DNA from 4 places in the Sporosarcina koreensis genome. Region 1 is predicted to be linked to each of the others. Evidence: riboswitches for the same ligand, from Rfam matches in the RefSeq annotation. Region 1 holds a riboswitch; each other region holds the start of a gene.

Region 1 (2,202 bases):
CATCGCCCACGTTCGCGACATGCGACCATAGCGTAATATTATCGATCACTTTGCGCCCTGCTTCACGTCCGCCTTTAATACCGAAAACGATGATCGAGCCGAAGCCGTTTTTCAAATATTTCTTGGCATTTTCATACGTCGGGTGATCTTCAAGTCCTGTGTAAGTGACCCATTCCACAGACGGATGAGCCTGTAGGAATTCAGCCACTTTCACAGCATTTTCATTATGGCGTGTCACACGCAAATGGAGCGTCTCCAGCCCTTGAAGGAAGTTGAATGCACTGTCAGGATCTAGACATGGCCCGAAGTCGCGCAGCAATTGGACGCGGAGCTTCGTAGCGAATGCCGCTCCCGCCGTGTCAATTCCGTAGCGCAAACCGTGGTATGTTGCATCAGGCTCCGTGAAGCCCGGAAACTTGCCTCTCGTCCAGTCGAATTTCCCTGCATCGACAACGACACCGCCGATTGTCGTTCCGTGGCCGCCGATCCATTTCGTTGCGGAATGAATGACGACGTCCGCTCCGAACTCGATTGGATTCGATCCGTATGGGGATGCGAATGTGTTATCGATAATGAACGGAATTTCATTCTCATGGGCGATGTTTGCGACCGCTTCGATATCGAGCACTTGAAGGCTCGGGTTTCCGATTGTTTCAGCGAAAATCGCTTTCGTTTTATCTGTAATCGCGGCACGGAAGTTCTCAGGTTCGTCCGCGTCCACGAATTTCACATTGATACCGTAGCGAGGGAGCGTGACGGCGAATAAGTTATACGTACCGCCGTATAGATTGCCCGCAGCGACGATTTCGTCCCCTGCTCCTGCGATGTTCAAAATGGAAAAGGCAATGGCAGCCATTCCGGAAGACAGAGCGACTGCGGCAGTCCCGCCTTCTAAAAGCGCAACCCGCTCTTCAAAAACGGCAACGGTCGGATTCGTGATCCGTGTGTAGATATTGCCTGCTTCCTGCAGGGCAAATAAGTTTTGGGCATGTTCAGTGTCGCGGAAAACAAATGCGGTAGTACGGTGGATCGGCACAGCGCGTGAGCCTGTAACAGGGTCCGGCTTTTGGCCTCCGTGTAAGAGAAGAGTTTCTGGTTGAAGTTGATGGTTTGTCATTGTTATTACCTCCAGTGGATTTTTTAAGATGAAAAGGCAATGCGGAGGCGTTGGGGGTTTTGGAATAAAAAAAATAACCCCTTTCGCTAAGAGAAGGGTTACGCTTTCGCTTATTCCTCCTCTTATCTTTCAGACCGTTTTCACGAATCTGTAGGAAGTAGCACCTTTGCAAGTTCGTCACTTGCCGGTTGCCGGGCATCGCAGGGCCTAGTCCCTCCGCCGCTCTTGATAAGAGTTTGGGTATTCAGTTTTTCATCTTGTTGAACAGTATAGGAGACTATTTTTTAAAAGTCAAGGGGTGAATTTATTTTTTTCTGAAACTTGCGCTTTATCTGAGGTGTTATAATAGTTTTTAGTAGTTGGACTGGGCGTGCTTGGCTCTGAGCAAGGTTAAGCCGCATGATGCGCTCGTTTCAGGCGGTTGGAACAGCGTTTCAGGCGGTCGCCAGTCTACTTCAGGCGATTGAAGCATCGTTTCAGGCGGTTGCCAGCCTACTTTAGGCGAAGGATAACGTAATCTATGTATCGTGGGGGATTCTTATGACATTATGGATTTTAGCTACTATAGTTTGTGGATATTTGGTCGGCTGCTTGCATGGATCAACAGTCGCTCTCTGGATTTCGGGGGTTAATTTGAAAGAGACCGGAGTGAAAAATGCCGGGGCGTCGAATGCGATGATCGTTCTCGGGAAACGGTATGGCGCACTTGTTGCATTGATTGATATTGGCAAAGGCATCTTCTCGGTCATTGCTGTAAGATTACTTGCCGGACATTTCGGACTGCCGGCGGAAGCCATCACATTGCTATTATTCGTTGTCGGGGCCGCTGTCATATTTGGCCATAACTTTCCTTTCCATATGAAGTTCAACGGCGGGAAAGGTACCGCAACAGTGATTGGGGTTTTATTCGCCATCGACTGGCGGTTCGGACTTGCCGGGTTCATCCTATTCATTCTTGTGGCCATCCTGTCAGACATTCTTGTTTTCGGCGTCATCATGTTATATATTACTCTCTTGGCTATGGCCGTTTGGCTCGAAGGCTATTGGCCGATACTGATTGCAGTATTGCTTTTCATAATGGCCAT
Region 2 (2,202 bases), on a different contig from region 1:
GAGAAATCTGCTTGTTGCCCATGAATCTGGCCAGAATCAAAAGAGCAATAAATGATGTCGAAGCCCTTCCAATCATTTCCCAAAAATCAAGTTCAAATTTACCCATTTTGTTTCACACCTCCACTAGAACTAGTGTGCAACAGAATTATTTGATTATACTAATGAAAAAAACCTGTGAACTCGTCAATTTGAGTTCACAGGAATTCATTCTCATTCCCACTCGAATGGCGTTTCTTGGTAAACATAATAATTCAACCAGTTCGAAAAAAGCAGATGTGTATGGGATCGCCATGTGTTCAATGGCTCTCTTTTCGGGTCGTCGTCAGGGAAATAGTTTGCTGGAACATCAATATCGATTCCTTTTTTCAAATCCCGTTCGTATTCTTCACCGAGCGTACATGCATCATATTCCAAATGTCCGGTAACCATTATTTGTTTGCCGTCATTGGAAAGGATGATAAAAGCACCCGCGTCTTCCGAAACCGCCAATAATTGAAGGCGGGAATCCTGTTCGATATCTTCAATTGACACAGACGTATAACGGGAATGTGGTGCATGGAAGATATCATTGAAGCCTCTTGCCAATTCGACAGTCGGATCGGTCAATTGATGACTGAAGACGCCGGACAATTTCTTTGGCAATTCGTACTTATCAATGCCGTAATGATGATAAAGCGCGGCTTGCGCACCCCAACAAATATGTAAAACGGAAGTCACATTTGTCTTGGACCAATCCATGATCTGTTTCAATTCATCCCAATAGACGACATCTTCGAACTCCAGATGCTCAATTGGCGCCCCTGTAATGATCAGTCCGTCATAGCGTCTATTCTTGACATGTTCGAATGTCGTGTAAAAGGATTCCAAATGATTTTTACTTACATTTTTCGATTCGTATGTGGCAGTGTTCAAAAATGAAACATTCACCTGTAATGGCGTATTGCCGAGCAGCCGAAGCAATTGAAGCTCAGTTCTTTCTTTTTCCGGCATTAAATTCAGGATAAGGATATTTAACGGACGGATATCTTGGGTTGTCGCCCGCCCTTCATCCATTACGAAGATCTTTTCTTCTTTCAACAGTTCGCGTGCCGGTAAATGTTCAGGTATATTGATTGGCAATTATTTCTCCCCCTTAAAATATAAAAAACCCTCGTTCCCAAAGATAGGAACGAGGATTTGCATCGATTTCTCCGTTCTTATCTCTCAAGATTTGCATCTTGTTGGAGGTAGCACCTTCCTGCAAATGCAGAGGTTGCTGAAGCTTCATCGGGCCAAATCCCTCAGCTTCTCTTGATAAGAAATATTCAATTGTGATTATTATATCATCTTTAGCAGAAAAGTATACCGGTTTCTTTTAGCGATGAACTTTCGCTTTCGAAAAACCGAGCCCCAAAATTTCAGATGCATTGAGGAAAATGACAAATGACGATGGCTCGGCTGTTTGAAGCAACTTCTTCAAATATACGGCCTCGGACTGTTCGACAACGCAAAGTATCATTGTTTTTTCGTCATTTGAATAGCCTCCCGTCGACTTCACTTTCGTCAACCCCCGGTCAATTTCGTTTTGGATGACCGATTGGATCTTCTCGGGATGGTCTGTAATGATAAGGACCAGCTTCGTCGGCGATGTTTGCAGCTGGACGAAATCAATTACTTTACTTGTCACATAAATCGACATAAGCGCGTAGAGTGCCAGTTCGAAATTGAAGACGAAAGCCGACGTGACAACGACAACGCCATCGACAATCAATTGGGAAAATCCGCTAGAGATGCCTGTGTATTTTTTCAGAAGCTGGGCAATTAAAGCTGTTCCGCCTGTCGACCCATTCCCCCGATATACGATTCCTAGCCCGATACCGAGCATAATGCCGCCATAAATGGAACTGAGAAGCGGGTTGTCGACGTGTAATTGAAGGCCACCCGTCAAATAGATGACAAACGGGACGAAAAAAGTACCAACAATCGTCTTGGCACTGAATTCCTTCCCCGCAAGCAGCAGTCCCAATAGGATGAGCGGGATATTGATCAGCCATTGGACGTATGCGGGATTATATCCGAATAATTCATAAAGAATCGTACTGACACCTGAAATACCGCCAGCCGCAATACGCGACGGCAATAAAAATATATTGAATGCAAGCCCGACCAAAGTCGCTCCAAAGATGATCTGTACATAATCGAAAACGACTGGTCTCTTCTGGA
Region 3 (2,202 bases), on a different contig from region 1:
TTGAATACGCCATGATCGGACCAGCCGTGCTCATCGTCACCGATCAATTTACGGTTAGCATCCGCGGAAAGAGTCGTTTTTCCTGTGCCGGAAAGACCGAAGAATAAAGCCACATCTCCTTCTTCACCGACGTTTGCCGAGCAGTGCATGGAAAGGATTCCGCGTTCAGGAAGCAAATAGTTCATGACGGAGAAGATCGATTTTTTCATTTCTCCCGCATATTCCGTACCGCCAATCAACACAATGCGCTTCTCAAGTGATACAATGATGAAGGTCTCGGATTTCGTTCCGTCCACTGCAGGATCCGCTTTGAATGTCGGAGCCGCAATGACTGTGAATTGTGCTTCATGCGTTTTCAATTCTTCTTCAGTCGGGCGGATGAACAGGTTATGGACGAAAAGGTTTTGCCATGCGAATTCATTGACGACTTGAATGGAAAGCTGGGAGTTTTTATCTGCTCCTGCAAAGCCTTTGAATACGAATAGCTCTTCCTTCGCTTTTAGGTGGTTAAGAACTTTCTTATATAATGAATCAAAGATTTCAGATGAGATTGGGCGGTTCACTTTGCCCCAGTCGATTTTGTCTTTTGAAGTCTCTTCTTCGACAATATACTTATCCTCAGGAGAACGGCCTGTATACTTTCCTGTCTCGGCAGTGAGGGCGCCGTCTGCGGAAAGTTTCGCTTCACCTCGGGAAGTCGCTTTTTCAACAAGTTCCGCCACTGAAGGCTGTATGTTTACGTTGTTGCCTGAAAGTAACTCGTGTAATCCGTTTTCAATTTTAGCTGAAATCATTTTTTGGTACCGTCCTTTGCATGTAATCCCATTTGATGGGTTTCATCACATTTCGTAAATAGTATAACACATTTAGAATAATAATCTATACTAATGAAAAACTCAAGTACATATGTCTAAAAATGTTTGACAAAGTGCAAACTTTTTCGTAGGATTGTTTATTGAACGGATACTCTTATCCCGAGCTGGCGGAGGGACAGGCCCTATGAAGCCCGGCAACCTGCGTGGACCATTTTGGCCGCGAGAAGGTGCCAAACCTGGAGCAAGGTTGAATTCCTTGGACGATAAGAGTGAAAGGTGCTGCTTTTGAAATTATGCCTTTCCTCATGTATATTTACGTGAGCGAAGGGCTTTTTATATTGTCAGGCCCTTAATCCTTGTGTATGTTGACGTCGAATCTCTAGGCGCTGAACTTACTGGGACAATTAGAGTACCGTATCAATATTTGCAAGCCGTTAAGGAGGAAACTACAATGACAAATCGCCGATTATTCACTTCGGAATCGGTAACAGAAGGACATCCGGACAAAATGTGCGATCAGATTTCTGACGCCATTTTGGACGCTATTTTAGAAGAAGACCCGAATGCACGCGTAGCGTGTGAAACGACAATTACGACAGGGCTCGTGCTTGTCATCGGAGAAATCACGACAACAACGTACGTAGACATCCCCAAAGTCGTGCGGGACACAGTGAAGGAAATCGGCTATACACGCGCTAAATTCGGATTCGACTGGGAGACGTCATCCGTGTTGACGTCCATCGACGAACAATCCCCTGATATCGCGGCGAGTGTCGATCAGGCGCTTGAGGCCCGCGAAGGGACAATGAGTGATGAAGAGCTTGAAGCGATTGGAGCAGGGGACCAAGGTTTGATGTTCGGTTATGCTTGCAATGAAACGCCGGAGCTTATGCCGATGCCGATCAGCTTATCCCATAAGTTGGCACGCAGGCTGGCGCAAGTTAGAAAAGATGATACGCTCGACTACTTGCGTCCGGATGGAAAAACGCAAGTGACGGTGGAGTATGATGAGGATAATAATCCGGTGCGGATTGATACGATCGTCATCTCGACTCAACACCATCCTGATATCACGTTGGAACAAATTCAACAAGACATTAAAGAACATGTCATCTACCCTGTCGTACCGGCAGAATTACTTGATGAAGAGACAAAATACTTCATTAACCCATCTGGCCGTTTCGTTATCGGCGGACCGCAAGGGGATGCAGGCTTGACAGGTCGGAAAATCATCGTTGACACATATGGCGGCTATGCACGTCATGGCGGCGGTGCATTCTCCGGAAAAGACGCGACAAAAGTTGACCGTTCAGCATCCTATGCTGCGCGTTACGTAGCGAAGAACATCGTAGCGGCTGGGCTCGCGGATCGTTGCGAAGTTCAATTG
Region 4 (2,202 bases), on a different contig from region 1:
TTCCGTAAAATCATATTGCTTCCCCATGGCGCTCCCCCCTTTATCCAAACACTTTCAAGCCGACCGCCCCTCCGATGATCAAACAGAGGAATAACATCCGTTTCCAACCGGCCGCTTCCTTGAAAAACAGAATGCCCATGAGAACTGCGCCTGCCGCACCGAGTCCGGTCCAAATAGCATATGCCGTCCCCATCGGAATATCGCGCATTGCGAGAGACAGAAATAGAAAACCGACCGAAAACGTTCCGACAATCAGCAACAGGCGTGGCCATGATCTTTTCTGCAAATAAAGATTGATGGCCATGACGCCGAAAATCTCCCCGAAACTCGCGATGACCAAATACATCCACGCCATCTCAATCGCCTCCTTCCAGCGTTTCTGATTCCACCGTCGTCATTTTGATCCCGATGACGCCGATGATGATAATCGCGATGAAGATCACCTTGGCGATGGAAAACTCGGCATGGAAAAACAGAAAATCGATGAGGACGATCGCCGCCGCTCCGGAACCGGTGAACACGGCGTATACCGTCCCGGATGGCAATGTCTCGCAAGCTTTTATAATTGCATAGAAACTGATAATAATTGCAACGACTGTCCCTGCCCATTCGAGTGCCGAATCGGAATACCGAAGTCCGATCACCCAGAAGATCTCGACGATCGCTGCTAATAAAACATATAGCCAAGCCAATGGAAATCCTCCTCATCATTCAACATGCCCCCATTATAGCAAATGGTCCCGGACATTCATTTCCGAAACTTCTTGCAATCTCACAGGAAGCATGATAACTTTAGATAAATCATTTTTCTAACAATTACATATTTTGATTCTTATCACGAGAGACGGAGGGATTGGCCCGATGAAGTCTCAGCAACCAGCCCGCTATTGGTATGGTGCTAATTCCAAAAGGTGCAAAAACGCCTTGAAGATAAGAAGATTGATTTCAACAACAGTTGGAGGCCCTCTTCTTATTGGAGAGGCCTCTTTTTTAATAGAGTAAAGGAGATGGGCAAATTGACAAAGCAGAGCATTAACACGAAATTGGTACAACTAGGAAATCAGAGCGATCCGAGAACAGGGGCGGTCAATCCTCCCCTTCATTTCTCGACAGCCTATAAGCATGACGGATTGGGCCTTTCCACAGGCTACGACTATATTCGGACAAAAAACCCGACCCGGACGATCCTCGAAGAAGGCATCGCCAATCTCGAAAACGGCGACCGCGGATATGCGTGTAGCTCGGGCATGGCGGCGATCCAACTCGTCATGTCCCTATTCAGATCGGGAGATGAACTGATTGCTCCCGATGACCTTTACGGCGGTACGTTCCGCTTGTTTGACCAATACGCTGACCTGTATAACATCCGGACTTCATATTCGTCTTTTGCGGATATCAAGGAAACGGAAAAATTGATCACTGAAAACACGAAAGCGATTTTTATCGAAACACCGACGAACCCACTTATGCTTGAAATCGATATCGAACAATATGTTGAGCTTGCGAGAAAGCACGACTTACTCGTCATCGTCGACAATACGTTTTTGACGCCGTATTACCAACGACCGATCGAGCTCGGGGCGGATATCGTCATCCATAGCGCGACGAAATACATCGGCGGCCATAATGATGTGCTTGCCGGACTCGTCGTCGCAAAAGGAGAAGAGTTGTGCAACCGTCTAGGCGAAAACCATAATGCGATCGGCGCAACGCTTTCCCCCTTTGATTCCTGGCTCGTCATCCGCGGGTTGAAAACATTGCATGTGCGGATGAAACAGCACGACGCCAATGCGAAGGAGCTTGTCTCCTATTTGGAAAATGAACCGCTTGTCGATGACGTCCTTTATGCAGGAAAAGGCGGCATGATCTCGTTCAGAGTGCGTGAAAGCGAATGGGTCGATCCGCTGTTGCAAAACCTGAAGCTCATCACGTTCGCGGAAAGTCTAGGGGGCGTGGAAAGTTTGATCACGTATCCGACGACGCAAACCCATGCGGACATTCCCGAGGAAGAGCGTGAACGGCGCGGTGTCGATAGACGACTGTTGCGCTTCTCGGTCGGATTGGAAGAGGCTGCGGATTTAATTGCCGATTTGAAGCAGGCCATTGCCACCGCTGCAGAGACGACGGCTGTTGGGCAAAATTTATAATAAGGAAAGAGAGTGATTAAGATGCCAGTTGAAACGGCAAATGAACTACAGGCAG

Evidence for each region. Region 1 has a riboswitch for S-adenosylmethionine ahead of ACFPTP_RS17950 (O-acetylhomoserine aminocarboxypropyltransferase/cysteine synthase family protein). Riboswitches for the same ligand answer to the same signal wherever they lie in the genome.
Region 2: another riboswitch for S-adenosylmethionine. It lies ahead of metA (homoserine O-acetyltransferase MetA); the one in region 1 lies ahead of ACFPTP_RS17950 (O-acetylhomoserine aminocarboxypropyltransferase/cysteine synthase family protein).
Region 3: another riboswitch for S-adenosylmethionine. It lies ahead of metK (methionine adenosyltransferase); the one in region 1 lies ahead of ACFPTP_RS17950 (O-acetylhomoserine aminocarboxypropyltransferase/cysteine synthase family protein).
Region 4: another riboswitch for S-adenosylmethionine. It lies ahead of ACFPTP_RS06530 (methionine biosynthesis PLP-dependent protein); the one in region 1 lies ahead of ACFPTP_RS17950 (O-acetylhomoserine aminocarboxypropyltransferase/cysteine synthase family protein).

The regions. Positions count from the first base shown of each region.
Region 1 is NZ_JBHSNP010000029.1:438,540-440,741, forward strand. Features, by position in the region: gene ACFPTP_RS17950 (O-acetylhomoserine aminocarboxypropyltransferase/cysteine synthase family protein) at 1-1,117, opposite strand, end outside; SAM riboswitch class I at 1,237-1,352, opposite strand; gene ACFPTP_RS17955 (glycerol-3-phosphate acyltransferase) at 1,658-2,202, shown strand, end outside.
Region 2 is NZ_JBHSNP010000028.1:202,769-204,970, forward strand. Features, by position in the region: gene ACFPTP_RS15145 (DUF421 domain-containing protein) at 1-106, opposite strand, end outside; gene metA (homoserine O-acetyltransferase MetA) at 211-1,119, opposite strand; SAM riboswitch class I at 1,194-1,300, opposite strand; gene ACFPTP_RS15155 (YitT family protein) at 1,355-2,202, opposite strand, start outside.
Region 3 is NZ_JBHSNP010000008.1:112,789-114,990, reverse strand. Features, by position in the region: gene pckA (phosphoenolpyruvate carboxykinase (ATP)) at 1-794, opposite strand, end outside; SAM riboswitch class I at 967-1,085, shown strand; gene metK (methionine adenosyltransferase) at 1,267-2,202, shown strand, end outside.
Region 4 is NZ_JBHSNP010000010.1:264,763-266,964, reverse strand. Features, by position in the region: gene ACFPTP_RS06545 (MATE family efflux transporter) at 1-27, opposite strand, end outside; gene ACFPTP_RS06540 (DMT family transporter) at 41-355, opposite strand; gene ACFPTP_RS06535 (DMT family transporter) at 357-692, opposite strand; SAM riboswitch class I at 830-937, shown strand; gene ACFPTP_RS06530 (methionine biosynthesis PLP-dependent protein) at 1,017-2,147, shown strand; gene ACFPTP_RS06525 (cyclase family protein) at 2,169-2,202, shown strand, end outside.